3 regions of the Streptomyces sp. NBC_01429 genome follow, and region 2 is predicted to be linked to each of the others. Evidence: riboswitches for the same ligand, from Rfam matches in the RefSeq annotation. Region 2 holds a riboswitch; each other region holds the start of a gene.
The links. A riboswitch is a leader RNA that binds a small molecule or an ion and turns the genes downstream of it on or off. The one in region 2 is predicted to bind cobalamin.
Positions count from the first base shown of each region.

Region 1: another riboswitch for cobalamin. It lies ahead of metE (5-methyltetrahydropteroyltriglutamate--homocysteine S-methyltransferase); the one in region 2 lies ahead of OG627_RS34025 (FecCD family ABC transporter permease).
Region 3: another riboswitch for cobalamin. It lies ahead of OG627_RS09710 (ABC transporter substrate-binding protein); the one in region 2 lies ahead of OG627_RS34025 (FecCD family ABC transporter permease).

Region 1 covers NZ_CP109599.1:454,379-464,444, reverse strand. The annotation lists gene metE (5-methyltetrahydropteroyltriglutamate--homocysteine S-methyltransferase) at 1-1,505, opposite strand, end outside; cobalamin riboswitch at 1,667-1,888, opposite strand; gene OG627_RS02110 (MBL fold metallo-hydrolase) at 2,165-2,950, shown strand; gene OG627_RS02105 (PadR family transcriptional regulator) at 3,037-3,378, shown strand; gene OG627_RS02100 (hypothetical protein) at 3,375-4,331, shown strand; gene OG627_RS02095 (phosphatase PAP2 family protein) at 4,413-5,357, shown strand; partial or broken gene OG627_RS02090 (pectate lyase family protein) at 5,396-6,496, opposite strand; gene OG627_RS02085 (DeoR/GlpR family DNA-binding transcription regulator) at 6,717-7,529, opposite strand; gene OG627_RS02080 (GntP family permease) at 7,652-9,115, opposite strand; gene OG627_RS02075 (homoserine dehydrogenase) at 9,147-10,066, opposite strand, start outside.
Region 2 covers NZ_CP109599.1:7,823,653-7,833,718, reverse strand. The annotation lists gene OG627_RS34070 (MFS transporter) at 1-233, opposite strand, end outside; gene OG627_RS34065 (MarR family winged helix-turn-helix transcriptional regulator) at 226-672, opposite strand; partial or broken gene OG627_RS34060 (class I SAM-dependent methyltransferase) at 785-1,037, shown strand; gene OG627_RS34055 (hypothetical protein) at 1,337-1,981, opposite strand; gene OG627_RS34050 (DUF4232 domain-containing protein) at 2,176-2,682, opposite strand; gene OG627_RS34045 (amidase) at 2,827-4,278, opposite strand; gene OG627_RS34040 (TetR/AcrR family transcriptional regulator) at 4,406-5,020, shown strand; gene OG627_RS34035 (ABC transporter substrate-binding protein) at 5,065-6,120, opposite strand; gene OG627_RS34030 (ABC transporter ATP-binding protein) at 6,137-6,922, opposite strand; gene OG627_RS34025 (FecCD family ABC transporter permease) at 6,922-8,010, opposite strand; cobalamin riboswitch at 8,135-8,310, opposite strand; gene OG627_RS34020 (TetR/AcrR family transcriptional regulator) at 8,326-8,988, shown strand; gene OG627_RS34015 (ATP-binding protein) at 9,016-10,066, opposite strand, start outside.
Region 3 covers NZ_CP109599.1:2,335,533-2,345,598, reverse strand. The annotation lists gene OG627_RS09720 (ketosynthase chain-length factor) at 1-773, opposite strand, end outside; gene OG627_RS09715 (beta-ketoacyl-[acyl-carrier-protein] synthase family protein) at 770-2,035, opposite strand; cobalamin riboswitch at 2,302-2,485, shown strand; gene OG627_RS09710 (ABC transporter substrate-binding protein) at 2,552-3,613, shown strand; gene OG627_RS09705 (FecCD family ABC transporter permease) at 3,760-4,785, shown strand; gene OG627_RS09700 (ABC transporter ATP-binding protein) at 4,782-5,588, shown strand; gene OG627_RS09695 (GNAT family N-acetyltransferase) at 5,652-6,215, shown strand; gene OG627_RS09690 (ABC transporter substrate-binding protein) at 6,305-7,804, shown strand; gene OG627_RS09685 (ABC transporter permease subunit) at 7,808-9,634, shown strand; gene OG627_RS09680 (MDR family MFS transporter) at 9,631-10,066, shown strand, end outside.

The DNA.
Region 1 (10,066 bases), 7.4 Mb from region 2:
CGTTCGGGCTCGCCGTGGACCAGGACGTCGATCCCGGCCTTCTCCTGGAAGGAGAGCACCTCCCGGATCTCGTCCTTGATCCGCTCCTCGTACCCGGCGACATCGATCCGCCCGGCCCGCAGGTCGGCCCGTGCCGTGCGCAGTTCGGTGGTCTGCGGGAACGAACCGATGGTCGTCGTCGGCAGCGGCGGGAGGCCGAGGTGCGCGCGCTGGGCGGCGGTCCGTTCGGCGTACGGCTGCGACCGCCGGCCGTCCGCGTCGGTGATGGCGGCGGTACGGGCACGTACCCCGGGATCGTGGGTCAGCGCGGACCCGGCCCGGGAGACCAGGTCGGCGCGGTTCGCCGCGAGTTCGGCCTGGATGGTGCCGGTGCCCTGGCCGAGACCGCGCGCCAGGACGGCGATCTCGTGCGTCTTCTGCCGGGCGAAGGCGAGCCACCGGGCGATCCGCGGGTCGATGTCGCGTTCGGCGGAGGCGTCCAGCGGTACGTGCAGGAGCGAGCAGGACGTGGAGACGTCCACGCGGTCGGCGAGGCCGAGCAGCGTGCCGAGAGTGGCGAGGGACTTCTCGTAGTCGTTGATCCAGATGTTGCGTCCGTTGACGACGCCCGCGACCAGCCGCTTGCCGGGCAGTCCGCCGGCCGCCGCGAGGTCTTCGAGGTTGGCGGCGCCCGATTCGGTGAAGTCGAGGGCCAGTCCTTCGACCGGGGCCTTGGCCAGTACGGTCAGCGCCTCGCCGAGCCGCCCGAAGTACGAGGCGACCAGCAGCTTCGGCCGGTCGGTGGCCGCGCCCAGGTCGCGGTAGGCGCGGGCGGTCGCGTTCAGTTCGGCCGGGGTACGGTCCTGGACCAGCGCGGGTTCGTCGAGCTGGACCCACTCGGCGCCGGCCGCCCGCAGATCGGCGAGCACCTCCGCGTACACCGGCAGCAGCCGGTCCAGCAGGGTCAGCGGCTCGAAGTCGGCCGCGACGCCCGGGGCGGGCTTGGCCAGCAGCAGGTAGGTGACGGGGCCGACGAGGACCGGGCGGGCGGTGTGGCCGAGCGCGAGGGCTTCCGTGAACTCGGCGACCTGCTTGGCGGAGTCGGCGGTGAAGACGGTGTCGGGGCCCAGCTCGGGCACCAGGTAGTGGTAGTTCGTGTCGAACCACTTCGTCATTTCCAGCGGGGCGATGTCCTGGGTACCCCGGGCCATCGCGAAGTAGCCGTCCAGCGCGTCGGCCTCGACCGCCGCGCGGTGCCGCTCGGGGACAGCGCCGACCATGACGCTGGTGTCCAGGACATGGTCGTAGTACGAGAAATCACCGGACGGCACTTCATGGATTCCGGCGTCGGCCAGCTGCCGCCAGTTCGAACGGCGGAGGTCCGCCGCGGTCTCCCGGAGGGCGTCGGCGCCGACCCGGCCCTTCCAGTAGCCCTCGATGGCCTTCTTCAGCTCACGGTTCCGACCCTGGCGGGGGTAGCCGTACACGGTGGCTCGTGCTGCCGCGGCTGCGGGCTTCGCTGTCACGGAACTCTCCTTCGCGAGATGTGTCCTGGTATCCCGGGGACGGGACCGAGGACGCGAAGGGACGACCGACCGGGCGGCCCACGACGCTGTGCCGTCGCGCGTGCCGCTCGATATGTACGCCGACCCGCCCACGAGGTCACCGGGATGTCCGCGCGCGATCGGTCGCGTGCGGGCAACGGGCAGGTCTTCGGACTCGCGGGCCCGTCTCGTGTGGATCACGAGACACCTACTGGCCGTCGCTTCCCGGACCCGGTCGGATCCAGTGCTTGTATGACGGCGGTCGTTCCCACTCACCGCTGCGGGGCAGTCCCGGATTCCCACCGGGTTCCCTCTTACGACACCCCGCCTGGCGGACGGGGCGAACCAGCTGCACGTCCACCTTAGAGCGAGAAGAGGCGGGCGCACACTCCTGCCCGCATCCCGGGACGCGACCCGGGTCACGCGAAGTGACGGTATGGTGACGCCCCGGAGTTCCGGGGGGCTCCGTGTTCGGACCCGGGGCCCGCCGCGTTCACGCCCGGGCGACTCCGCGTTCCGGTTCGCGGCGGGGTCACCGTAGGGTGACCGACGCGATCGTGTTCACGTTCCGGACCGGGGCAGGCCGGACCGGGGCTGTGGGTCCAACTCCCCCCAGAGGTACGGCGAAAGGACACCCGTCCGTGAAGGTTCACCACCTCAACTGCGGCACCATGCTGCTGCCCACCGCCCACCTGGTGTGCCACGTCCTTCTGCTCGAAACCGACAACGGCCTGGTCCTCGTCGACTCCGGCTTCGGCCTGGAGGACATCGCCGACCCCAAGCGGCGCCTGGGGGCTTCGCGGCACGTGATCCGGCCGGTGCTCCGCGTGGAGGAGACCGCCGCCCGTCAGGTGGAACGGCTCGGCTTCAGCCGGGACGACGTCCGGCACATCGTCGTCACGCACTTCGACGCCGACCACATAGGAGGGCTCTCCGACTTCCCCCGCGCGCGCATACATGTCACCGCCGCCGAGGCGCTCGGGTCCATGATCGCGCCGTCCCGGCGAGAACGCATGCGCTACAGCTCGGCGCAGTGGGCGCACGGCCCGAGGATCGTCGAACACAGCCCCGACGGGGAGAAATGGCGAGGATTCGCTGCGGCCAGGGAACTCGACTCCATCGCTCCCGGGATCGTCCTCGTCTCGCTGCCCGGCCACACCCGTGGACACGCGTGCGTCGCGGTCGACACCGGCCCCCGCTGGCTGCTGCACGCCGGTGACGCCTTCTACCACTCCGCGACGGTCGACGGCCGCTCCCGCATCCCCGTCGCCCTGCGGGCCATGGAATCCTTCATCGCCTTCGACCTGGGCAGAGTGCGTGACAACCACGCCCGTCTCGCCGAACTCCAGCGACGCGCGGAGCCCGATCTGGCGATCATCTGCGCCCATGACCCGGAGATGTACGCGAGGGCGAGCGCCGGGAATTAGCCGGTCCGCCCGGGCGATGGAGACGCTGCCGGGGTGATCACCCGGGGTCGTGGGATATATATCGGCGGTCGATATATGCTCGACGCATGACACGACGGAACCCGTCCTTGACGGAACCGCAGTACTTCATCCTCGCCGCGCTCATGGACGGGCCGTTGCACGGTTACGGCATCATCAAAGCCGCCGAGCAGGCCACCGACGGGCGGCTCCGGATCGCTGTCGGCACCCTCTACGGCGCGCTGGACCGGATGGAGCGGGCCGGGCTGGTGGCCGCCGACCATGAGGAGATCGTGGCCGGGCGGGCGCGGCGCTACTACCGGCTCACCGAGGACGGCACCGCGGTACTCGGCCGGGAGGCGCAGCGGATGCGGCAGGCGGCGGCCGTCGTCATCGGACGCGCGCGGGATGTCGGAGCGGCGCCGGCATGAACCGTCTGCTGCTCGCGGCCTACCCCGCGCCCTACCGTTCCCGGCACGGAGAGGAGCTGCTGGCCTGCCTGGCCGAGGCGTATCCCGGCCGCTCCTGGCCCCCGCCGCGGGAGTTCGTCGCCTTGGCGCGGTCCGGGGTGCAGGTCCGTGCCCGTGCCGTCGCCGACGACACGGCCCGGCCGTGGTGGCTGGACGGCGTCCATCTGACCGCTCTCGTCCTCGCCGCGCTGGCGCTGGTGCCGTACCTACAGGACGTGTGGCACTGGGCACTGCGCATCGATCCCGGCCGGCACGCCATCGCCTTCCACTTCTCCGGGTGGTACCCGTGGGCGGAAGGCCCCACGGGGACCCGGCTCCTGCCCTACGGGCTGCTTCCGCTGGTCTGCCTGATCGCCCTGCTGCGCGGCAGGCCGTGGATCGCCCTGCCGGTCGCGGCAGTGATGATCTACGCCGGTGCCACGTTCAACAGCGGTACGCTCTTCGGCGACGAGGGCAAGGCGGGCCTGGGCTACTACGGTCTGGGCGCCCCGATCACGGCCCGTGACCTGGTGCTGTCGGGCACGTTGTGCGCCGCGTGCGCGGTGCTGGCGGTCTGCCGTCCCGGCCGGCTGCGGCGCCACTCGTACCGCTGGCTGGTCCCCGTCGTGCTCGCCATGATCGTGGCCGGGGGCCTGCACGTCATCTCCATCAGTCCGGCCTTCCAGCGCGGCCTGTTCGCCGTCGAAGTCGTCGCGCTGATCGCGGCGTGGGTGGCGACGGCCGCCACCGGCGACTACCGGTGGCTGATCCCCGTCGCGGTGTTCGCGTTCATCCGCACACAGGCGATCGTCATCCGGCCGAACGGGTTCGTGAACTCCCTGCCGGACCTGGTCGTCCTTCTCCTCCTGATCGCCCCGCTCCCGGTCCTGGCGATCGCCGCCCAGCGTCGGCAGAGCCGGGCCCTCCTCCGGTAGCAACAGCCCCCCCCGCACGGAGCGGCGCGTGACCGCGCCGCCCCCCACCAAGCCGCTGCCCCCACGAAGACAGAGAACGCGATGACTCGGCGAGATCCCTCCAACCTGTCCACGCACCCGGGCCCCGGCCAGGTCCACGGCACCACGTCCGAACCCGGTCCCGCGCGGAGGCCACGGCTACGCGTCTCGGCTCCGCTGTGCCTCCTGGGGTTCCTGGCGGTCTACCTGATCGCTGTCCGTACCCCGTTCGGGCAGCGGGCGGAGAACGCCCTGTTCGGCGGGTACGGCGCCAAACCGGCGTGGATCTACGGCTGGTCGGGGGCGGCCTACGGTTCATCGGCCATGCCGCCGCTGGAGCACACCGCGATGTCCACCCTGCTCGTGGGCGTCGCGGTCATCGTCGCCGTCACTCTGGTGCGCAGGTGCTGGTGGCGAGGGTGCGCGGCGATCGGGATCGTCGTGGGCACGATGGGCGGCAAGGAAGTCGCCAGGATGATCCTGCCCCGCCCCGATCTGGTGGGTGCGAGGGAGTCACTCATCGAGTCGAGCTTCCCCAGCGGACACGCGGCCATCCCCGCCGCGCTGGCCCTCGGCGCCGTCCTCGTCGCTTCTCCCCGCGTCCGCCCCTACGCCACGGCGGCCGGGATGCTGTGGCTCGCCGTCACCGCCGGCGCCGTCCTGGCCACCTACCACCATCGCCCGAGCGACGTACTGGGTTCCACACTGCTGGCCTGCGCCTGCTACGGCCTCGCGGCCCGGCTGCTGCCACCGGGCGACGGACCGGGCGACGCACCGGGCGACGCATCGGGCGACGCATCGGTCGTCACGCGGCGCCCTTGTGCGCTGCCTGCGGTCTCCCTGGCGGTGTCGGCGGCCGGCGCGCTCGTCGCCGGTGCGCGGCACGACTCCGTCCCCCAATCGCTGGTCTTCGCGGCGGCGGCCTTCCTGTGCGCGGCCCTGTTCTGGTTCACCACGGCGCGGGGGCCCGCGCACACCGCACGCCGCACGGACCCCGCACCGGGCTGACCATCCCAGTCGCAGAACGAACGCTGCCTGGTGCTCTAGCAGGTACCGTCCGACACCTGAAGCCCCTTGCCCGCGCCCGCGGTCCGGTTCACGATGCTCGGTACGCAGGCCGTCCCGTCGAGGCTGTAGGAGTACGGGATGCTGACGGTGGTGTTGGACTGTGGGTCGGGCCCGGCGGGCTTGTTCTCGCTGGTGGGGCTGGACCAGGTGACGTTGTCGAACGTGTTGCCGCCGACCTGCCAGTAACCGACCGTGTCGGTGTAGAAGGTGCCCAGGACGTCCTTGGAGTCCTCGAAGTAGTTGTTGTCCACCTTGGCCCGGGCCCCGGCCCGGGAGTTGATGCCGGACTTGTTGAGCTTCACGTAGTGGTTGTTGTACATGTGGGCGACGCCGCCCCGCAGCAAGGGCGTGCGGGAGTCGATGTTCTCGTACCGGTTGTGGTGGTACGTGATGAAGCTGTTCGACAGCTCGCTCTCACTGGAGCCGACGAGCCCGCCGCGGCCGGAGTTGCGCAGGACGCTGTAGGACAGCGTCACGTACTGGGTGTTGTCCTTCATGTCGAAGAGGCCGTCGAACCCCTCCGACTCGCCGCCCGACGCCTCCAGGGTGGTGTGATCGACCCAGATGTTGCGGACGTTCCGCTCCATGCCGATGGCGTCACCCCCGTTGGAGGTGGGCGAGCCGGACTTCTTGACGTTCCGCACGGTCACGTTCTGGATGATGATGTTGCTGGACTCCCTGATGTGGATGCCCAGTTGATCGAAGACGGCACCGCTGCCGACGCCTAAGATCGTGACGTTGCTGATCTCCTTGAGCTCGATCAGACCGGCGGCCGTGTTGCAGCTCCCGCCCGACACCTTGCTGGTGTTGCCGTGGTTGATGGTCCCCTCGACCTCGATGGTGATCGGGGTGCTGCTGCTGGCCCGGCCGCACAGGGCCTGATGGATCGCGGTCCCTGTGGTGGCCCGTACGGTCTGCCCGCCGGCCCCGCCGGTGGTCCCCCCGTTCTGGGTCGCGTAGCCGGTGACACCGCCGACCGCGGCCGACGCCGGGGGTACCGACACCGCCGCACCGGACGTGGCCGCGAGGGCCACCGTGACCAGCGCCGCGCGGAATCGTGGTGCGACTCGTCTGCTCATATCGTCTCTCCTCAACCGTTTCGAACCGAGTGCGACACCTCTGACGTGAGACTGTCATGACCATGACACGTCATGGGGCATCGAGAGTGGAAAGCGCTTTCTAATCGGAGGATAGGGCGCCTCCCGCCGGGTCGGCAAGGCTCTGGACGCCTCCGGAACGGGCCGCCTGGCACCGTTCAGGCGGCGGCTCCCCGAGCGCCTCGCGCCTTGGCGCTCCCTCTCAGGCCCGTTCCCGCTCGCCCTCGGTGCGGGCCACTTTCAGCTCGACGCCCCCGGCGAGCAGCGCCTCTTGGACGGTCGGGGTGAGCGCGTCGTCGGTGATCACGGTGTCGAACGCGGTCAGGGCGGCGACCCGGTACATGCCGAAGGTGTCGTACTTGGCGCTGCCCGCCAGCAGTACCGAGCGCGAGGCGCTGCTCATCGCCGCCTGCTTCACCTCCACCTTGGGCGCCGACGGTGTGGTCACCCCGCGCCGGACGTCCCAGGAACTGGTGGAGATGAAGGCCATGTCCAGGGCGAGCTGCTGGAGGGTCAGCGCCGCCAGCCGGCCCACGGTGGAGCGGTTGGCGTGCTCGGTGCGCCCGCCGGTGTGGATCACCTCGATGTCAGGGTTCCCGATCAGCGCGTTGGCGGTGGTGAAGTCGTTGGTGACGACGGTCATTCCCTTCAGCCGCACCAGATGGGGCACCAGGCCCTGACAGGTGGTGCCGGCGTCCAGATAGACGGTGGTGTGGTCCCGCAGCAGCTCACCCGCCTCGCGGGTGATGGCCAGCTTGGCGGGCTGGTCCATCATCGACTTGTCGACCCTGCTGGGCTCGTGGTGCAGCTGCCGGCCGGCGATCCGCACCCCGCCGGTCACCGAGACGGCGCGGCCCTGTGCCTCCAGCGCGGCGATGTCCCGCCGTACGGTCATGTGGGAGACGCCCAGCATCTCGGTGAGCTGGTGGACGCTGAGCACCGAGTGTCCCCGCAGCAGCTCGATCAGCAACTCCCGGCGCTGGTCGGGGATGAGGGGGGTGTCGTCGGTGGTCACCCGGGTCTCCTTCACTCGTGTCTTCCTGATGTGTCCGCGGCGTGCCTCCCGCGTCACGGGACGCCCGCCCGGGGTGGCGCCGGAGTGTGACGGTACCCCGGGCGGGCGGCGCGTCGGCCCGGTCAGACCAGCCCCATCGCGTACAGGACGTAGAGGATGGCGAACCCGGTCACCCCGGAGATGGCGGAGGCGACCCCGATGGACCTGATTCCCTGTCCCACGGTCATGTTGGAGAGGGTCGTGGTCACCCAGAAGCCCGACGAGTTCGCGTGCTTCATGATCTGCGCGCCGGTGCCGCACGCCAGGTAGACGGCGAGGGCGGAGATGCCGAGCCCCGCCATCAGCGGTTCCATGATCGCGGCAGCGGTCATCACACCGAGGATGTTCGAGCCGGTGATCGTGCAGATGGCCGCGGCCACCAGGAACGGGACGATGATCGGCGACAGCCCCATGTCCCGGATCATGTCGGCGGCCCCGTCGGCGACCTTGGTGTCACGGATGATCAGGGCCAGCGCGCCGCCGACTCCGGTGAGGGCGAGCGGGAGGGCGGCGAGCTTCAGCCCGGCCTCGAAGAGGTCGTTGAGGGTGCTCTTGCGCCGCCAGTCCCGGCCGAACAGCGGCAGGGCGGTGAGACAGCCGATGAAGAGCGCCATCAGCGGTGTGCCGAGGAAGCTCAGCACCCCGCCGAGCCAGGACTTCTCGCCGACCATGTCCACGGCGTAGGAGTCGAGCATGATGAGCAGGATCGGGGTGAAGATCGGTATCAGCGAGAGGGGCAGGCTCGGCAGCCTCGGGGCCTCGGGGCCGTTTGTGCCGGCCGCTTCCTTCGTACCGCCCGTAGCGGCTGCCTCGCCGGCGCCGGGAGCCTCCTCGGCACCGGCGGCCTGCTCGGTGTCCTCCGCGCCACCCGCGCCGCCCGCCGCGCCGACCGGGACCGGGGCGGGCAGGTGGTCGACGTACTCGGCCTTCGGCGCCACGTACGTCTTGATGGTCAGCAGATAGACGGTGGCGGCGATGATGCCGGGGATGCCGACGAGCGCGCCGTAGAGCATCGCCTGACCGAGGTCCACGCCCAGGAGGGCGGAGGCGGCCAGCGGGCCGGGGCCCGGCGGGACCAGCGAGGTCATCACATAGGCGCCGATGTAGAGGATCGGACCGAGCCGCATCATCGACATGCCGCTGCGCATCGCGATGGCGGAGACCACCGGGATCAGCATCAGCACCACGGTGTCGGCGATCAGCGGGATGCCGACGACGGCGGAGGCGAGCGCGATCGCCCAGGGGACCTTCTTGCCGGAGAACCAGCGCAGCGCCTCCTCGGTGATGCGCAGCGCGGCGCCGCTCAGCTCCAGCATCTTGCCGAGCACGCAGCCGAAGATGATCAGCAGCCCGACACTCGACATGGTCGAGCCGAACCCCTCGGTGACCAGTGCGAGCGTCTTCTCGCCGCCGAGCCCGAGGACCAGCCCGAGCGTGGTGACGATGACGAAGAGGGTGGCGACCGGATGGACCTTGAACTTGGCGATCAGCAGCACCAGCGCGACGATCGCTCCGCCGAACGCGAGCAGCGTGTAGGCGTCGGACATGGAATACCTCTTTGTACTCGGTCGGAGCGGCTCAGCGCGTCTGAGGCGCGCGGTCCGCGTCGGCGCGCCAGGCGGCGAGCAGGTCGGGGTCGTAGCCGTCGATGTCGGCCACGGTGATCAGCGCGCCGCGCGGGACGTTCCGGACGAGGCGGGAGTGGGCGGCCAGATAGAAGGGGGCGGTGTCGGAGGGCGCCTCGGCCGCGGGCAGCAGGACGGGAGCGACCCCGTCGATCTCGTGGTGGTGGCCGCCCATGGCGAGGACGGTCCCGGCGGGCAGGTCGCGGGCCGCGCGCCCCGCGAGCACGGCGTGCCGGCCGGGCACGGCCACGCCCGTCGGAACGCCGTCGCGGACGGCGGCCAGCAGGGTGAGCGGCGTCTCCACGCCCATCAGGTGGTACGGCAGGTAGAGACAGGCGTAGCGGCCGTTCCGGCTGACGACATGGCCCTTCTGGGCGAGGACGCTCCAGGTGACCGGGTCGTGGGTGCGTACGACGGCGAAGACACCGCCCGCGAAGCTGGCCTCCTCCGGCAGCCGGAGCACACTGAAGACATCGATCACACCGGCCCTGCCGAGCACACCGCCGTCCTCGCGCAGGGCGTACACATCGGCGAGTTCGGCGGTGCGCGCGACCGGGTAGTGCAGGGCCTCGCGGTCGGGTACGAAGCCCGTCCCGGCCGCCACCACGGCCATCTCGCAGTAGTCGGCCGCCGCCGCGCGCTTGAGCGGGGCGACGGCGCGGGCGCGGGCCGCGAGTGTGGCGGGCACATCGTCGCCGAGCCGCAGCAGGGCGCTCAGTTCGGGGGCGTGCAGGGACTCGTCGAGCTGACGGACCTCGCCGGTGGCCGGGTCGAAGACCAGGTCGTACTCGCCGGACTTGCCGATGGCGACGATCTCCAGACCGAGTGTGCGGATCCGGTCGTGCCACTCGATCAGGTTGGCGGGCTGGTCCC
Region 2 (10,066 bases):
AGCCTGCCCACGACCGGCTGCCCGAGAGCGGTGGCCAGATAGAGCGCGGAGACCAGCCACGCGGTCTGCGAGGGCGGCGCGCCCAGGGCCTTGCCGATGGGGATGAGCGCGACGGCGATGATCGTCGAGTTGATCGGGTTCAGGACCGAGCCCAGCATCATCGGTGGCAGCAGCCGCCGGTCGAAACCGGGCTGGTCCGCCTCCCTCACGGCGTCCGTCCTGGCCTCAGTCATGAGTCAGCCGCTGCAGTACGGCCATGGCAGCGATCACGGTCTGGCGCTCCTCCTCCGTGGCCCTGTCCCGCAACCGGCCGGCGAGCCATTCCGTACGGGCCTGCCGCCCCTCCGCCACCCGGCGGTGCCCTTCCTCGGTCAGCGTGATCAGCAGGCGCCGCCCGTCGTCCGGGTCGGGACTCCGCTCCGCCAGCCCCATGGCGGCGAGCGACGCGACCGTCGCCGTCATCGACTGGTGCCGTACCCCTTCGGTGGCCGCGAGGTCGCTCGCCGTGACGCCTCCCTTGTCGGACAGGCGGGCCAGGACGGACATCTGGCTCAAGGTGATGTCTTCGACCTCGGCGGCCTTCATGATGCGGCGCCGCAGTCGGCTGATGACCGCGCGGACCTCTCGCGACGCCTGGATCGCCGAGGGCGGCAGGCTCGGGTTCTCACTCATGCCTGCCACGCTAATTTCTACAGATTTAACTGTCCAGTTTCACCTGTACAGTACGGCCTGCATGATCGCCGGTGGACCGGCCCGGCGCGGTGCCGAACTCGCGGGCGACGTCCGCCGGATCGTGGACCTGGGCTGTGGGACCGGCGCCGATACCTTCGCCCTGCTCGCCCGCTTCCCCGGAGGCGCACGTCACCGCCGTCGACGCATCGGCCGGCCATCTGCGGCGCCTGCGCGGGAAAGCGCGCGCCCAGGGCGTCAGGGATCGCGTGACCGGCGTCCTGGCCGATCTCGACACGGTATGGCCGGACCTCGGCACGCCCGATCCGGTGTGGGCATCGGCCTCCATGCACCACATGGCCGACCCCTCGCCGCACTCGACCGGCTGCTCGACACCAGCAGTTCGCACAGCGTTGTGCGCGGCGGCGATCTGGCCGTACGCACCGAACGCACCGTATGGGCCGCACGCCGCCGCTGACCGCGCGCCTGACGGATCGCCGCATTCGCCTGCGGAGCCTATGAGCGAACGCGGCAATCCCCTGCGCGCCCCAGGGCCGTTCCCACCGCCAGGGCTATTCCCACCGCCAGCGCCATTGCCGCCGAGGACCGGAGGCCGGCGCGTCGGGGTGGTGACACGGCCCGCCAGGACGATGGCCGGCGGCGCGGGTCAGGCGTCGGCGGACGCGGGCTCCTTGTCGGCCGGAGCCGCGGTGGTTGCCGAGTCGTCCCGCGTTGAGGCCGTGTAATAGACGGTCGAGCCCTGCTTGGCTCGCTCCACCTGGCCGCGGGCCACCAGACGCTCCGTTGTGGTGCGCACGAGATTGTCGCTGATGTTGCGGTGCGGGTGTGCCGTGGTCAGGGCCCTCGCGATCTCGCCGGCCGTACGCGGCTCGAGGTCCACGCTCAAGTGCTCATGAATCAGGTCACCGAGCGCACGGGGCTTCTCCCCCGCGGGCGCGCTCTTCGCTCCGCTCGTCTTCTTCGCGGAGGCGGACTTCTTCGCGGAGGCGGACTTCGTCGCGGAAGCCGTCTTGACCGTGACCTTCTTCCCCGCGGCCTTCGCCGGTGTGCTCCTCACCCGGGTCCCGGTCTTCCTGCCGGACCCGCGCGGCGTGGGAACCGTGGCGGTCCCACCGAGCGCGGCACGCATGCCGACCAGCAGTTCGTGGTCCTGCTCAAGACCGCTCAACTGCTCCTCCAGCGAGGCGATCTCCGTCCGGATGCGCTCCTGCTCGGCCGTGTTCCGCTCAAGGTCCGCGGTGACTTTCTCGGCGTACTGAGACTTCAGGGTGTTGCTCTCCGGCGTGGGCATGAGGGCTCCTCGACTGGGGGGGTTGGGTGTGGACTCTACCCATATGACCTGTGGGGATGCGGTGTGCGGAGAGGGATGGCGGTGAACGCGCGTGCGGCGCGGGGTCGGTGGGAGGGTGTTCCTCGGCGAAAAAAGACGGTGTCGTCCCGCCGCAGCAACACTGCGGCGGGACGCCACCGGTATACGGGAGGAGGTCAGGCGCCGCTCTGGACCGGACCGATGAGAGTGCCGGCGGCCACGTTGAGCCCGCCCTCGGCGAAGGACGTGCCGGGGATCTCCCCACCCGGAGCCTGGAGTGTGAACGATGCCTCGTCCGCGGCCGTACCGCTGCCGTTGTTCGGAACCTGGATGTCGAAGTGCACCGGGTGCCCCGGGCCGAAGGTCACCACGGCCCCCTGGCCGCCGTAGCGGCCGGCGGTGATCCCGCTGTCCGAGCCCTGGTTCGAGAACCGCACGTCGGTGGGCGAACCGGCCAGCTCGCACGACTCGTACCCGCTCGGCGCGGTCAGGGTGACGCGGTAGTGGCGGTGCCCCGCGCTGCTGGGCGCCTCGGTGATCTCCGCGGTGTGGTTGGCCGGGCGGCAGGCGGAGGGGGCGGCACTGCCACTCGTTGTCGGCGAAGCCTGCGCGACTCCCCCACCAGCGGCGCCCGCCAGCACGGTGGCGACGAGGGCGACGGCGATCTTCCGGTTGGTACGCATCAAAAAACGCTCCTTGCCTTGCTCAATGGCCCTGCGGGTGTGCACCGCCAGAACCATGGTCAACACCATTCCTGCCCGCCCGCCAGCGCGGGAAATGTCTCAGAACTGCCACAGCCGAGTCACCGTGTGCGGGGGGGGGGATCCTCAGTGGCCCGTGTGGTTCCCCGCCCACACCGTGGGGGTTCGGCCCGACCACGGGCTTGCCTCTTCGAGTTGGCCGGCGAGACGGAAGAGACCGCCCTCACGCCCGTAACCGGCGGCGAACTGCACACCGACCGGGAGCCCCGTCCCGGCATCGGCCGTCACCGGCACGGACATGGCGGGTGTGCCCGCCACGTTGAACGCCGCGGTGAACGGCGAGCGGTCGAAGAGGCGGTCGAGCCAGCCGAGACCATCCAGCGCCTCCGCGCCCTCGGCGTAGGTGCCCAAGGGCACGGGAAGCTCCGGCAAGGTCGGGGTGAGCAGCATGTCGTGAGCGTCGAAGTACCGTGCGAGGCTTCGAGCGACCCGGTTCCGGGTCGCGAGGGCGGCGACGAACTGGGCGCCACTGACCCGCTGCCCGTAGTGGTAGCTGGCAAGGATCACCGGCTCCAGGGTCGAGGAGTCGACGGGCCGGCCGAAGGCGGCGCCGAGTTCGTCGACCGAGGCCGTGAGATTCGCCGTCCACTGACGGGCGTTGGCCAGGACGAACTCCTCCCAGTCGACCCCGAGGTCGACCTCGACCTCCTCCACCTGGTGACCGAGGGATTCGAGCAGACGCACGGTGCGGGCGAGCGCGTCGGCCACCGGTGTGGTGGTGCGGCGTCCGCCCCAGGCGTGGGTGAGGACACCGATCCGCAGCGAGCCCGGGTGGCGGGTGACTTCCTCCGCGTACGGCCGGGACGGCTGCTGGGCGAAGTAGGGGTCACCCGGTTCCGGGCCGCGGATCTGGTCGAGCAGTGCCGCGCTGTCGCGCACTGTGCGGCTGACGCTGCCCTGCACGGCCAGGCCGTTGAAGATCTCGTCGACGTCGGGGCCCATGGAGACCCGGCCGCGCGTGGGCTTCAGCCCGAAGAGACCGTTATAGGCGGCGGGTATACGGATCGAGCCGGCGGCGTCGGTGGCGTGTGCGATCGGGACCACCCCGGCGGCGACGGCCGCGCCCGCGCCCCCGCTGGATCCGCCCGCGCTCCGCTCCAGGTCCCACGGGTTGCGGGTCGCGCCGTACAGCACTGGTTCCGTCGTGATGCTGTAGGCCATCTCCGGTGTCGCGGTACGCCCGAACGTCACGAGGCCGGCGCGGCGGAAGCGCCGCATCAGGGAGGAGTCGGCGCCGGCGACATTGCCGGCCGCGAGGCGGCTGCCCAGCTCCACCCGCCGCCCGGCCATGGCGACTCCGAGGTCCTTGATCAGGAAGGGGACCCCGGCCAGCGGTGTGCCGCCGGGGTGGGGCCCGTCGTCGGCCGGCCATGTCTCCACGATGGCGTTGATCTGCGGATTGACCGCCTGCGCGGCCTCGCGTGCGGCCGCTTCCAGTTCGGCGGGGGTCACCTCGCCCTGTGCCACCAGCTCGGCGAGCCCGACCGCGTCGAAGCGCACGTATTCGCTGACTTTCACTGTCACTCCCAACGCAAAGAACGGTACCGTTGAGTACCTAACGATACCCAACGGTATCGCATGGCACGGACTGGTACCGTAGAGGAAGCGAGGGGCCCCACCACCGACCGGACGTCACGGAGCAGTCATGGCATCGACCACCAGAAGGCCGAGCAGGGTGGCGAAGCTGCCGCCGCGTGAGCGCATCCTCGACGCGGCGGAGGAGCTCTTCCAGAGCGAGGGGATCCGTCGCGTGGGCGTCCAGGCGATCGCCGAGAAGGCCGAGACCACCAAAATGGCGATCTACCGGCACTTCGAAACCAAGGACGCTCTGGTGGCGGAGTGGCTGCGGATCGTCGCCGCCGACTATCAGGCGGCCTTCGACCGGGTCGAGGCCGCGTACCCGGGCCGGCCCAGGGAACAGATCCTGGCCATGGCCCGCTTCATCGCCGAGGGATTGCCGGCGATCTCACACCGGGGCTGCCCGTTCATCAACTCCCTCGCCGAGCTGCCCGACCGCTCCCATCCCGCGCGGCAGGTGATCGAGAACCACAAGGCCAAGCAGACCCGCAGACTGGTCGGCATGTGCGCCGAGGCCGGCCTGCCCGACCCCGAACAGGCCGCGGCCGAGATCACCTTCGTACTTGAAGGCGCGCAGGTCAGCACCCAGAACGGAAGCATCGATCAGGCAGGGGACCGTCTGATGAGAATCGTCGAGGGGATCGTGGATCAGCACCGCTCCCCCCGGGCGACCACCGGCTGACCGCCCGGCAGCCCCCGCGGCCACCTGTCCGAGGCCGCCGATGATCAGCTCTCCGGGCACCGCAACGCGCAGCCGTTCGAGTTCCTCAGGGCTGCCGCGAGTGACGCAACAGCCGCGGGATTACGCGGGCTTTCGACGAGATCCACGTAGTCGAGGACGACGATCCGGTCGTTCTTGATGGCCGAGACGTTGGCCAGCGGAGGATAGGACTTCAGGAACTTCCGCTTCTGGTCCGCGCTGGTGTCCCCGTAGTTGTTGATGACGATCACCTCGGGGTCACGCGCGACGACCGTCTCCCAGCCCACCGTCGTCCAGCTGTCCTTGAGGTCCTTCATGACGTGATCGCCGCCCGCCCTGGTGATGATGTCGTGCGGTCCGGCGTAGGCACCGGAGGTGAACGGCTTGTCCCGGCCGTCGTCGTACAGGAACACCCGCGGCCGGTCGGCTCCCTTCAGCGCACCCGCCTGTGCTTCGGCCACCTGCTTCCGGAACCGCGCGACGAGGGTTCCGGCGCGCTTCTCGACGTCGAATATCCTCCCCAGGTTCCGCAGATCGGTGTAGAGCGCTTCGAGCGGCGCCATCACACCCCGTGCCTTGCCCTGCCCGTTGCGGCACGACTCGCTCAGCAGGTACGAGTCGACGCCCACCTTCTCCAGCTCTGCCGGGGTGAATCCGTCGCCCTCGTTGAAGCCGTAGTTCCAGCCCGCGAAGACCAGATCGGCGCGGGCGTCGAGGACCAGTTCCTTGTTGATCCTGTCCTTGGACAGCCAGGTGGTCTTCTTGTAGCCGCCCTTCCAGGGGACAGACGTCAGATCGCCCTTGTTGTCGGGCATCACATAGCCCGCCATATGGTCTTCGAGCCCGAGAGCGAACATGATCTCGGTTATGCCGACGTCGTTGGTGACCACGCGCCGCGGGGCCTTGTCGTAGGTCTTCTTCTCACCGCAGTTCTCGACGGTCACCGGATAGTGGTCCCCGGCCGCGCTCGCGCTCTCTTTGTCGTTTCCGTCCCTCGGGGTGACCTCCGCGCCGCAGCCGCTGAGGACCACAGTGGCGGTGAGTGCGAGGCCGAGTGCGAGGGGACGTACCAGGTTGGGCATGGTGACGGGGGCTCCTTCAGGAGGGGGAACGGTCAGGGAGGAGACGGTCGAAGAGCAGTTGCACCACTCCGGTCTCCGGGTGCGGCACCCGGTGCGCGCGTACGCCGAAGACCTCGGCCAGCAGCTCGGCCGTGAGAACGTCGTGCGGCGCGCCGGACGCGACGATCCGGCCGTTGTCGATGACATGGAGGAGGTCGCAGTGGAGCGCGGCGAGGTTGAGGTCGTGCAGCGCGGTGAGCACGGTCAGCCCACTGCCGCGCACCAGAGCCAGCACCTCCAACTGCTGGGCGATGTCCAGGTGGTTGGTGGGCTCGTCGAGTACGAGCACCTGTGGCTGCTGGGCCATGGCGCGGGCGATCAGGACCCGCTGCTTCTCGCCGCCGGAGAGGGTCAGGAAGCCACGGTCGGCCAGATGACCGGCCCCTACCTCCGCGAGCGCCGCCTCACACGTCCGCCGGTCCTCCTCGGTCGCGCGTGCCACCGATCGCTGGTGCGGCATCCTCCCCATCGCCACGATCTCGGCGACGGTGAAATCGAACTCGTACGTCGCCTCCTGGGGAAGCGCGGCCAGCCGGCGGGCGCTTTCGCGCGGGCTCATGGCGTGCAGGTCCTCACCACCGATCCGGACGGTTCCGGCGGAGGGGCGCAGGGCCCGGTAGACGCAGCGCAACAGGGTCGACTTCCCGCTGCCGTTGGGCCCCACCAGGCCGACGAGCCGGCCGTCGCCGGCCCGCAGAGTGATGTCCTCCACCAGACGCGCACCGGCGATCTCGACCGTCAGCTCATCGATGTCGATCCGCATCACGCGCCCCCGAAGGTGTAGGAGCGGCGGCGCATCAGCAGGACGAAGCACGGCACGCCGATCATCGCGGTCAGCACCCCCACCGGCAGTTCGGCCGGCGCCAGTACCACGCGCGAGAGGATGTCCACCCAGATCAACAGGACGGCCCCCGCGAGCGGTGCGACGGCCAGCAGCCGGCGGTGATCAGCGCCGACCAGCATCCGTACGCCGTGCGGGACCATCAGGCCGACGAAGCCGATCGCGCCGCTCACCGCGACCAGCGCTCCCGTGACCGCGGCGGAGACCAGGAAGAGTTCCTTGCGCAGCCTTCCCGCGTCCACCCCCAGGGCGGCGGCGGTCTCGTCGCCCATCGCCAGGGCGTTGAGGCGACGCGCCGACCACCCGAGGTGGGCGAGGCCACCGAGCACGGCGCCCGCGGCGATCGGCACGGAGGACCATGTGGTGCCCCCGAGGCTGCCGAGCATCCACATCATCGCGGAGCGGGCGGCCTCGCCCCGCTCGGCGGCGAAGACCATGAACGTCGTGACGGCCGAGAAACCGTAGTACATCGCCGTGCCCGTCAGGACCAGTCTCAGCGGGGTCAGGCCGCGAGCGGTACGGGCGATCGCGTACACGAGCATCATCGCGAGCAGTGCGGAGAGGAAGGCCGCCGTGGACAGCGCCCAGACACCGAGCGCGCCGAAGGCTCCGAAGATGAGTACGGCGTTCGCGCCGACTGCCGCGCCGGAGGAGATGCCGAGGACGAACGGGTCGGCCAGGGCGTTGCGGACCATGGCCTGCACCGCGACGCCGACGGCCGAGAGACCGGCCCCGACGACAGCGGCGAGCACGGCTCGCGGAAAGCGCAGTTCCCAGACGATGGTGTACCCGGGGACTTCGTCGGGGGCGATGGCCCCTCCCGTCAGACCGGCCCACAGGTAGCGCGACACCGCTCCCCAGGAGAGCCCCGAGGCCCCGAGTCCGGCGCCGCAGACGAGGGAGAGCGGAAGCAGGACACCCAGGGTGATCAGCAACAGCGGCAGGGGCACACGCCGGGGAGGGGCGGGCCCGCCACCGGCGCGGGCCGTACGCGAGGGCGCGGCAGGTATGTGTTCGAGGGGCGTGACCACGGGCGGACCGCTTTCGCCTCGGGCCGTGCACCTGCGCGAACGAAGGAGCGGCCCGGACGCGGGAGCGCCCTGCGCAGCGCCTCTCGCAGTCCACGGCGAATTGACAGGAGCCATCACCACCGCGGGTAATCGGGCTTGCGAAGCCATGAGACGGCTCCGCCTACCGTTGCGGGTCAGCGCCGGAATTCGACCGGACTTCCCCCACGGGGCGTCTGCAGCTTAGCGGGTACGGGTTGTCGCCCCTCCGGGAGGAGGGGGACCTCCGCGCTAAACTTCACTATGTAAGGTGACAGCATGGAACACACCGGATCAGCCGCATCGGCCGCACGCGGACCGGCCCGCGCGCGCAACCGCCGCGGCGAGGGCGGCCGCCTGCGCGACGACATCGTCGCCGCCGCGGTGGAACTCCTCGACGAGGGCGGCGACGAACGCGCCATCACCCTGCGGTCGGTCGCCCGCAGGGTCGGGATCGCCGCGCCGTCGATCTACCCGCACTTCCCCGACCAGCCGGCCATCATGCTCGCCGTCGTGCGCCAGGAGTTCACCGCGCTGGAGAACAGCGTGCGCGCGGCGCTGGACAGGACCGACGACGACCCGCGGCGACGCCTGTACGCCGTGTGCCACGCCTATCTCGAATTCGCCCGGCTCCACCCCGAGCGCTACCGCACGATGTTCGGCGGGCTCTGGATGCCGGACCTGGGCGACAATTCCCTGACCAAGCAGGATCTGGCCACACTCGGCGACGAGACCATGCGGCTCCTCGCCGGCGTCCTCGGCGGCTGCGTCGACGCCGGCCAATCCACCAGCACCGACCCCTCCGCCGACACGGTCGCACTCTGGCTGGGCCTGCACGGACTCGCCCACCAGCGCACCCTGGCCCACGCGTTCCCCTGGCCGGAGGACATCGCCGACCGCATCATCACCGCGCTCGCCCACCTGAACACCAGCGACACCTGATCCCGTACCGCCCGGTGGCGACATCCGTCAGACGCCGAGGTCGGGCCGGTTCCTGAGCTGTCTGCGGGAGGTGATGCCGAGCTTGCGGAATATGTTGCGCAGATGGGCGTCTATGGTGCGCGGGCTGAGGAACAGCCGGGCGGCGACCTCGTTGGACGTCGCGCCGGTGGCGACCAGCCGGGCGATGTACACCTCCTGAGTGGTGAGTTGGTCGTAGGTGTGCCCGGACCGGCTGCGGGCTTTCTCGCCGGTGGCGCGCAGCTCGTCGGCGGCCCGGCGGGCGAACGCCTCGATCCCGGCCTCCGACAGCAGTTCGTGGGCGGTGCGCAGGTAGCGGCGGCAGTCGCGCCTGCGGCCTTCGCGCCGCAGCCACTCCCCGTACAGCAGATGGGCTCTGCCCCGGTAGGGAAGCAGGGGGCTCTTGTCCAGGAGGTCGACGGCTTCCCGGTAGTGGTCCTCGACGCCGGTCACCAGCCCTCGCGCGTACGCCGCGATCCCCAGGCCCGAGACGGTCCCGCCGGCTTCGGTGCGTTCGGTCAGGGATTCCAGGGCGGTGGCGGCGGCCGCGGGCTCGCCGCACCGGACGGCCGCCTCCACCAGCTCGGGCAGGGATATCCCGGTGAGGAAGAGGTCGCCGTGCGCGGTGGCCTGCCGGGCCGCGGCCAGTGCGGCCGGGTAGTCGGCCAAGCCGTTGTGCAGCACGGCCGCCGCCCAGTGGGTGTTGGCGATCAGTTGTCCCGGGCCGCGCGCGCCGGCCGCTGTGAGGACCGATGCGAACAGTTCCATCGCCTCCTCGCGGCGGCCGCGCATCGCGGCCAGTTGCAGCCGGTGGTACGTCACCGGGGGCCCGCCGATCGCGTCGGCGATCGCCGCCTCCTCGGTGATCGCCGCCATCGCCTGCCCGAGGTCACCGCTCAGCACGGCGCAGGACGTCTGCTGGGCGAGGCCGAGGCGCAGCACGAGCGGCGAACCCGACGCACGGCCCGTCTTCATCAGCGAGTCGACGACGGCCTCATGGGCGTGCGGGTCCCACAGTTCGCAGGCGAGCATGACGGCGAGCGCGGGCCGCCGAGTCCAC
Region 3 (10,066 bases), 5.5 Mb from region 2:
GCGTAGCCGACGACCTCCCCGTACACCTGCGGCGCACCGCGCTCGCGCGCCCGGGCGCCGTCCTCCAGGATGACGATCGCGCCGCCCTCGCCCGGCACATGGCCCGACGCCGCCGTGTCGAACGGCAGATAGGCGCGGGCCGGGTCGTCGACGGTGCTGACCAGCCCGCCGGACAGCTGGGCCGACCAGCCCCACGGGTCGAACGCCGAGTCCACCCCGCCGCTGAGCACCATCGACGTGCCGCGCCGCACGGTGCGCCGGGCGTGGCCGACCGCGTCGAGCCCGCCCGCCTGCTCGGCGACGAGCGCGGCGCCGGGTCCGCGCATGCCGTTGCGGATGGAGATCTGGCCGGTGTTGACGGCGTAGAACCAGGCGAACGACTCGTAGACGCTGACGAATTCGGGGCCCTGGCTCCAGAGCTTGTGGAACTCCCGGTGGGTGAACTCGAAGCCGCCCTGCGCGCTGGAGGTGACCACGCCCATCTCGTAGTCCGGCAGGGTCTCGGGGCCGATCCCGGCGTCCGCCAGCGCCCAGTCGGCCGCGACCAGCGCGTACCGGGTCGAGACGTCGGTCTGCGGCAGCAGCCGGCTGGGTAGCAGCTCGCCGGCCTCGAAGTCCAGGATCTGCCCGGCCAGCCGGGACGGGTAGCCCGAGGCGTCGAAGCGGGCCAGCTCGCCGATCCCGCTCTGCCCGGCCAGCACGGCCTTCCAGTAGGCGTCCGTGCCCAGCCCGTTCGGGGCTGCCACGGCGAGCCCGGTGATCACCGTACTCATCGCGCCACCTCCGGATCGTGCAGCACCATCGCGCTCTGGAAACCGCCGAAGCCGCTGCCCACCGTCAGGACGGTGTCCACCCGCTGCTCGCGCGCGGTCAGCGGTACGTAGTCCAGGTCGCACTCCGGGTCGGCCGTGCGCAGATTCGCCGTGGGCGGTACGACATTGGCGTCGATGGCCAGCAGCGAGGCCGCGATCTCGATCGAGCCGATGGCGCCGAGCGAGTGCCCCACCATCGACTTGATGGAGCTGATGGGCACCTCACGGGCCCGCTCGCCCAGGCTGCGCTTGTAGGCGGCGGTCTCGTGCCGGTCGTTCTGCTTGGTGCCCGAGCCGTGCGCGTTGATGTAGTCGATGGCGCCGCGGTCCAGGCGGGACTCGTCGAGCGCCACCCGGATCGCCTCGGCCATCTCGCGGCCGTCCTTCTTCAGACCGGTCATGTGGTACGCGTTGCACCGGGTGGCGTAGCCGCCGACCTCGGCGTAGATGTGCGCGCCGCGCGCGCGGGCCGCCCCGTACTCCTCCAGCACGAACATGGCCGCGCCCTCCGCGAGCACGAAGCCGTTGCGCGAGCCGTCGAACGGCCGGGAGGCGTGTTCCGGGTCGTCGTTGCGGGGGGTGGTGGCCTTGATGGCGTCGAAGCAGGCGACCACGATGGGGGAGATCGGGGTGTCGGCGGCGCCGGCGACGACGGTGTCGACGGTGCCCTCCCGGATCAGCTGCACCGCGTAGCCGACGGAGTCGAGGCCGGAGGTGCAGCCGTCGGAGACCATCGCCACCGGGCCCTCCGCACCGGCGGCCCAGGCCACCTCGGCGGGCATCACCCCGGGGCTGAGGTAGTCGAACATGTGCGGCGAGAGATAGCCGGGATCCACCAGCCACTCCCGGCCCGCGTCCGACATGACCAGGTACTCGTTCTCCAGACTGGTCGCCGAGGCGACCGCGCTGCCCAGGCTCACCCCGATCCGGTGCGGGTCCAGGGAGTCCAGCTCCAGACCGCTGTCGGCGATCGCCTCCCGGGTGCAGGCGACGGCGAACTGGGTGGCGCGGTCCATCCGGCGGATCTCCCGGGGGCTGAGCCCCTCCGCCGCCGCGTCGAAGTCGACCTCGCCCGCGATCCGGGACCGGAAGGGCGAGGCGTCGAAGAACGAGATGGCGCGGGTGGCGGTACGGCCGTCGGTCAGCAGGCTCCAGAACTCCTTCGTCCCGGCGCCTCCGGGGGCGCGTACGCCGATACCGGTGATCACTACGCGCCTGCTCAACGCGGGCCTCCCGCGCGGTCGTGGGCGGGGCCTTGGGCGGGGCCGTGGGCGGGGCCCGGCCCCGTGGACCGGCAGCGCCCGGCGCCGGTCCTGTCTCGGTTCATGCGGAACATCGCTGTGCGTCCTTTCGCCTCAGAGCCTGTCGGGTGCAAGGCTGCTGGTGGCGACTTGAGCGCGGCTCGACGCCGGATGGTGGCGCGAGGGAGCGCGGCCGGTGACCGGGGCCCACCTGTGGAAACACGGCCGACAGGGGCGATTTCCGGCTGTGATAGCTTGCCGAGGCCAGTCGAACCCATGTACGTGGGTCAGGGAATCCGGTGGAAATCCGGAGCTGACGCGCAGCGGTGAGGGTGACGGGCGTGGCATCGGCCACTGGGCGGCGACCGTCCGGGAAGGCGTCACGTCCGGGAGATCCCGAGTCCGAAGACCTGCTGGCCGCCCCCGTCCTTTCAGGCGGCGGGGGAGCACCGTACGAACGGGCTCCGCGCATGGGCCCTCGAACGCAGAGGAACCACCGTGCCGATCGCGCGCCCGCTCCGTCCCGCCGCACTGACGACCCTGCTCCTCGCCGGAGCCCTGTCCCTGACGGCCTGCGGGGGAGGCGGTACGGCACAGGACGCGAAGACGGCCGAGGACGAGGCCGCCGGATATCCCCGTACCGTCGAGAACTGCGGACAGCGGGTACGGATCGACGCCCCGCCCCGCCGCGCCGTCTCGCTCAACCAGGGGACGACGGAGATCATGCTCTCCCTCGGTCTGGCGGACCGCATGGCCGGGACCGCGACCTGGACCGACCCGCTGCTGAAGGGGCTGGAGAAGGCCAACGCCGAGGTCCCCCGGCTCGCGGACAACAACCCCTCCTTCGAGAAGGTCCTCGACGCCGAGCCCGACTTCGTCGCCTCCTCCTTCCAGTCGACGCTGGGCAAGGGGGGCGTGGCCACCCGGGCGCAGTTCGAGAAGCTGGGCGTGCCCACGTACATCTCGCCCGCCGACTGCACCAAGAACGACAAGACCGTGGGCACGGACGGCGCCCGCTCCACCCCGCTGGCCATGGAGAGCGTCTACGGCGAGGTACGGGACCTGGCCGAGGTCTTCGGGGTCGAGGAGCGCGGCGAGAAGGTCGTCGCCGCGCTTGAGGCCCGGATGGCGAAGGCGACGGCGGGGCTGGACGCGGCGAAGACCGAGAAGGTCACGCTGCTGTACTGGTTCGCCAACTCCGACTCCCCGTACATGGGCGGCTGCTGCGGCGCCCCCGGCATCATCACCAACGCCGTCGGCGCGAAGAACGTCTTCGACGACACCCAGGACGAGTGGCCCCAGATCAACTGGGAGACGGTGGCCGACCGCGACCCCGACTTCCTGGTGATCGGCGACCTCACGCGCAAGTCGCAGTCCGCCGAGACCGCCGCCAAGAAGATCGAGTTCCTGGAGTCCAATCCGGTCACCAAGGAGATGGACGCGGTCAGGAACAAGCGGTACGTGCTGCTCAGCGGCCAGGCGATGAACCCGACCATCCGCACGGTCGAAGGCGTCGAGAAGGTCGCCGCTGCGCTGCGCTCGTACGCGCCCGCGAAGTGACGATCCAGCGGGAGCGGGATCCGGAGCGGGACTCGGCGAGAGATCCGGCGGGGGAAGCGGCCGCGGATCCCGGTGCGCCGCAGTCCGCCGCACCGGAGCACGCCGCACCGACCTCCGCCGCACGCGCCTCCCGCGGGCCGCGCGCCCTGTGGGGTCCGGGGAGCCCGCGCGTGCTGCTCCTGTGCGCCGGCGGGCTCGCCGCGCTGGTGGCCTCCGTCGCCGTCGCGATCACCATCGGCCCGGCGCAGATCCGGGTCGGCGACGTCTGGTCGGTCGTGGCCGCTCACCTCGGCTGGGGCGAGTCGCGGCTCACCCCGATCCGCGACGGAATCGTATGGAACCTGCGGCTGCCGCGCACGCTGCTCGCGGCCGTGTGCGGCGCCGGACTCGCGGTGTGCGGGGCGGTCATGCAGGCGCTGCTGCGCAATCCGCTCGCCGACCCGTTCGTGCTCGGTGTCTCCTCGGGCGCCTCCACCGGCGCCGTGCTCGTCGTCGTCCTCGGGGTGGGCGGCGGCGCCCTGTCGCTGTCCGGCGGCGCGTTCCTGGGCGCGCTCTGCTCGTTCGCGATGGTGCTGCTGCTCAGCCACACGCTCGGCGGGACGACGGACCGGGTGGTGCTCTCCGGGGTCGCGGCCATGCAGCTGTTCTCCGCGCTCACCTCCTTCATCGTCATGACGTCCGCCGACGCGGAGACCACGCGCGGCGTGCTGTTCTGGCTGCTCGGCTCGCTCGGCGGCGCCGGCTGGAACGATGTGTGGATCTGCTCCGCCGTGCTCGCGCTCGCGCTGCTGGTGTGCGGCGGATACGCCAGGACCCTCGACGCGTTCGCCTTCGGGCAGGACGCGGCGGCCACGCTCGGCGTCTCCGTCGGCCGTACCCGCCTGGTGCTGCTCTGTGTCACGGCCCTGCTGACGGCGGCGCTGGTCAGCTCGGCGGGGGCGATCGGCTTCGTCGGTCTCGTCCTGCCGCACGCCGCCCGCGCGCTGGTCGGCCCCAACCACGGCAGGCTGCTGCCGGTGACGGCCCTGGCCGGGGCCGTGTTCCTGGTGTGGGTCGACACCCTGGCCCGTACCGTGCTCGACCCGCAGGAGGTACCGGTGGGAGTGGTGACGTCCCTGATCGGCGTACCGGCGTTCGTGGCCGTGCTGTACCGCGCCCGGAGGACGGCATGACCGGCGCGACGCCCCCGCCCGGACTGCGCGCCGAGCGGGTCTCCCGTACCGCCGGGGGGCGGCTCGTCCTGGACGGGGTCGGCCTCGCGCCCGCGCCAGGCTCCACGCTGGGGCTGCTCGGGCCGAACGGCTCCGGCAAGTCGACCCTGCTGCGGATCCTCGCCGGAGTCCTGGCGCCCGCCTCCGGTGTCGTCACCCTCGACGGCCGCCCGCTCCCCGAACTCGGCCGCAGGGCGATCGCCCGCCAGGTCGCCGTCGTCGAGCAGCAGGCCGGTACCCAGGTCGAGCTGACCGTGCGCGAGGTCGTACGCCTCGGCCGCGTCCCGCACCGCCGCGCCTGGACACCGGAGTCGGCGGGCGACGACGAAGCGGTGCGTACGGCGCTGGAGCGCACCGGGCTCACCGACCGGGCCGGCCAGTCCTGGCACACCTTGTCGGGCGGCGAGCGCCAGCGCGTGCAGATCGCCCGCGCGCTCGCGCAGGAACCCCGGGAACTCCTGCTGGACGAGCCGACCAACCACCTCGACATCCAGCACCAGCTCGACCTGCTGAACCTCGTGGCCGCGCTGCCCGTCACCACCGTCATCGCCCTGCACGACCTGAATCTCGCGGCGATGTACTGCGACCAGGTCGTCGTGCTCCAGCACGGCCGCGTGGTGGCCGCCGGCGCCCCCAGGGAGACCCTCACCGAGCAGCTCATCGCGGCCGTCTACGGCGTACGCGCGACCGTCACCCCGGACGGTCCCGACGGCCGGCCGCATGTCCGCTTCCTGGGCACGGTCAGGGCGGCGCCCTCCGGCTGAGGCGGCGGCCCTCCGGCAGAGGCGGCGTGCGGGCGGCCGGGGCTTAATGCGTATGATGCGCAAGTGCCTAGCTATCGCATCCGAACGGCGACCCCCGATCACCTCGACGCCGCGCGCGCCGTCATGCTCGACACCGTCTACCGCGACTTCGGTACCGGGTACGTGCCGCGCTGGCACGCCGACATCATCGATCTCGCGGGCGCGTATCTGGCCTCGCCCCGGCACACGCTGCTCGTCGCCCTCGACGAGAGCGGGAGTGGGAGTGAGGGCGGGGACGGGAGCGAGGGCGTCGTCGCCGTCGCCGCGCTGGACTCCCGCGGGCCCGTCAATCCCCCCAACCCGGCCTGGATGGCGGAGCGTTACCCCTCCGGGGAGACGGCCCAGCTGCGCCGCGTCTACACCCGCCCCGGCCATCGCCGCCAGGGCCTCGCGCGGGCGCTGGTGCGTGAACTGGTGGACTTCGCGGTGGCGGACGGCGGATACCGCTCGGTCTATCTGCACACCGATCCGGCGGTGCCCGGCGCCGAGGCGTTCTGGCGCTCGATGGGCAAGGCGGTGTGTGATGAGCGCGAGGAGATCGCGGGCGGCGGTCAGAGCATCGTGCACTTCGAGATACCGCTCGGCTGATGAAAACGGTTGTCATGTAATCTCTCGTTCGTTCGTCCCGTAGCCGGTGTGTCACCCACAGACCCCGCAGAGAACAGAGAACGAGGATCATGCGCTCCGTCCGACCTCGCCGGTGGGCCGCCGGCCTGCTGCTCATCCCCCTGCTCTCCGGCTGCTTCGCCTCCGGCGGCTCCGCGGACCCCAAAGCGGGCTCCGGCGAGGGCAGGCGGCTGCGGGTCGCGCTGGCCTTCCCGCCCTCCGAGTCCTTCTCCCCGTACGGGGCCGACGCGACCCTCCTCAGCCGGCTCGGCGTCACCGAGGGGCTGACGAAGCTCGACGGCAACGGCGCCGCGGCCCCCGCGCTCGCCGAGTCCTGGACCAAGGAGAACGCCCGCACCTGGCAGTTCACCCTGCGCGACGCGCGCTTCCAGGACGGGACGCCGGTCACCGCGTCCGCTGCCGCCGCCGCCCTCACCCACGCCGCCCAGGCGAGCCCCGCGCCCGCCGCGCTCTCCGGGGTCTCCCTGACCGCCGAGGCGTCCGGCGACCGCCGGGTGCGGGTCACGACCGCGACGCCCGACCCCGTACTGCCGCTGCGGCTGGCCGGGCCCAGCCTCGCCGTGCTGTCCCCGCAGGCGTACGGGAAGAAGGGCGCCGCCGACCCGGTCGGCCACGCCACCGGACCCTTCACCCTCACCAAGGTGAACGGCTCCACCTCCGCCGCCCTGGACCGCTTCGACGACTACTGGGGCGGCCGGGCCCAGGCGTCCGGCATCGACGCCAGGTTCATCGCCGACGGCACCGCCCGCGCCAACGCGCTGCGCACCGGTGAGGAGGACATCGCCGAGGCGCTCCCGTTCGCGCAGGCGGCCTCCCTCGCCAAGGGCACCGGCCGCGAAGTCCCCACCGCCCGCACCACCAGCCTCTACCTCAACACCGCTTCCGGCCCCTTCACCGATCCGAAGCTCCGGGCCGCCGCCCGCGCCGCGATCGACACCTCCGTCCTCGCCAAGAACGTCTACGAGGGATACGCCGACCCCGGCCAGGGCATCTTCGGCCCCGCGCTGACCTGGGCGGCGGGCAAGCGCGAACAGCCCACCGGACGCGCCGCCGCCGCGAAGACCACCGGCGCCACCGTCCGGCTCGCCACGTACGACAACCGGCCGGAGCTGCCCGAGGTCGCGCAGGTGCTCCAGCAGCAGCTGGAGAAGGCCGGCTTCAAGGTGACGCTGACCGTACGGGAGTCCTCGCGCATCGAGGGCGACGCGCTGGCCGGGAAGTTCGACGCGTTCGTCGGCGCGCGCAACACCATGCTCGACACCGGCGACCCCGTCTCGGTCCTCGCCAGCGACTACACCTGCGACGGCACGTACAACATGGCCCGGCTCTGCGACAAGACCGTCGACCAGGCCGTCGCCACCGCCGACGCCATCGGCGACCCGGAGAAGCGGCAGGACGCCGCGATGGCCGCCGAGGCCAGGATCCTGGGCACGGACGCGGTCGTTCCGCTCGTCCACCAGCGCAACATTCTCGGCGTCTCCGCCGCCGTGAGCGGTGTCCTCCTCGACCCGTACGAGCGCACCGTCGTCGCCACCGGCACCCGGCGCTGAGCCATGTCCCGTACCTCCCGGGCCCGCATATCCCGGCCGGGCCTGACGGCCCTGTGGCGCTCCGTGCTCGCGGGCGGGCTGCTGTGCGCCATCGGCCTGCTGCCCTGGCTCTCGCGCACCGATCCCGCGCTGACCGTCCTCAAGGCGCGCTCCGCCGACCGCGACCCCACCCCCGAGGCGCTGGCGGCGGTACGGGACCAACTCGGCCTCGGCGCCGGGCCGCTGCGGTTGCTCGGGCAGTGGCTCGGCGACCTGGCCCACGGCGACGCCGGCCACTCCTGGATCTCCGGGAGCGCCGTACTGCCCTCCGTCGTCCAGGCCCTCGGTGTGTCGCTGCTGCTCATGGGCGTGGCGATGGTCGCGGCGCTCGCGACGGCCGCGCCGGTGTGCGCCCGCACGCTGCGGCGCGGGGCGGCGGGGCGGCCGGCCGGGCCCCGCGCGGGCGGGGTGGCCGCGATGCTCGCCTCGCTCCCCGAGTTCCTGACGGCGTCCGTGCTGGCCACCGTCGTCGGCGTACAGCTGGGCTGGCTGCCCGCGCTCGGCTGGTACGGGCCCCAGTGGCTCGTCCTGCCCGCGCTCGCGCTCGGCGTGCCCGCCGGCGCGCTGCTCGGCCGGCTGCTCGACGACTCGCTGCCCGGCGCGTTCGCCGAACCGTGGGCGCTGGCCGCGAGCGCGCGCGGCCTGCCCGGGCGCCGCATCGTCCGGCAGGCGCTGCGGCGCTGCTTCCCCGGACTGCTGCCGAACCTCGGGCTGTTCGTCGTCGGCCTCACCGGCGGATCGGTCGCCGTGGAGCAGATCTTCGACATCCCCGGACTCGGCCGGCTCACCCTCCAGGCGGCCATCGCCCAGGACCTGCCGGTGCTCCAGGCGGGCACGCTGGCACTCCTGCTGCTCGCCGCCGTCGCCGGAGGTGCCACCAGGGGAGTGGCCCGGCTGCTGCTGGGGCCCGTCCTGCGCGACGGCGCGCTCACCTCGCCGCACCGGGCCGGACCGCCGGCCCGCTCCGTACTGCCCTTCGTGTACGGGGTGCCGCTGCTCGGCGTCGTAGCTGCGGGGCTCTTCCGCGATCCGCTGGCACTGGACACCGCCGCCCGGCTGCGCCCGCCGTCCTGGGCGCACCCCTTCGGCACGGACGCGCTCGGCCGCGACGTGCTGGCGCGGGTCGGGCACGGAGCGCTCACCACGCTCGCGGTGGCGGTCGCGGTGAGCGCCGCCGCGCTGCTGATCGGGGTGCTGCTGGGGCTGGTGCCGAGGGTGTCGGGCGCGGCCGTGGACACCGTGAACGCCGTACCGCCCGTGCTCGCCGGACTCCTCGTCGCCGGGGTCGCTGGCAGCGGCCCTTACACCCCGGCGCTTGCGGTCGCCGCCGTCGCCTGGGCGCCGCTGGCCGCGCACGCGGCCGCGCTGCTGACGCAGGAGCGCGCCACCACACATCTCAGCGCCACCCGCGCGCTCGGCGCGGGCCCGCTGCATCTGCTGCGGTACGAGCTGCTGCCCGCCGTCGTCCCGCCCGTCACCCGGCACGCGCTGCTGCGGCTGCCCGCCGTGGCGCTCGCGCTGGCCTCCCTCGGCTTCCTGGGCCTGGGCGCGCAGCCGCCGTCGCCCGAGTGGGGCCTGCTGCTCGCCGAGAACCTCCCCTACGCGGAACGCGCGCCCTGGGCGGTGCTGGCCCCGGCCGCCGTACTGGCGCTGCTGGGCGCGCTGGCGGTGTCGGCGGCGGGCGGAATACGGATACGGATACGGATACGGGGACGGGGCCGGTGGCCCGCACGGCGGCCGGAACCGTCCGCGCCCGCCCGCGGGACGGCGGCCCCGAGGAGCGCCGGATGACCGAACGCCCGGCGGCGCCCGACGGCCACGCCGAAAGCGCCCGGCGGTGGCCGCGCTCAGGGACAGGGATGTGGAGTGAACTGTCCCCGCTGCTGCGGCTGCTGATCCTGACCCAATTCGCCTTCAACGTGGGCTTCTTCGCCGTACTGCCGTTCCTGGCCGATCACCTCGGCGCCGGGATCGGCCTGGCCGGCTGGCTGGTCGGCCTGGTCCTGGGGCTGCGTACGTTCAGCCAGCAGGGGCTGTTCCTGGTCGGCGGCGCGCTGACCGACCGGTACGGCGTACGGCCCGTGGTGCTGACGGGGTGCGCGCTGCGGATCGCCGGGTTCGTGTGGCTCGGGTACGCGGACCGTACGGGGCCGGTCATCGGCGCCGTCCTGCTGATCGGCTTCGCGGCGGCGCTGTTCTCGCCCGCCGTGGAGTCCGAGGTCA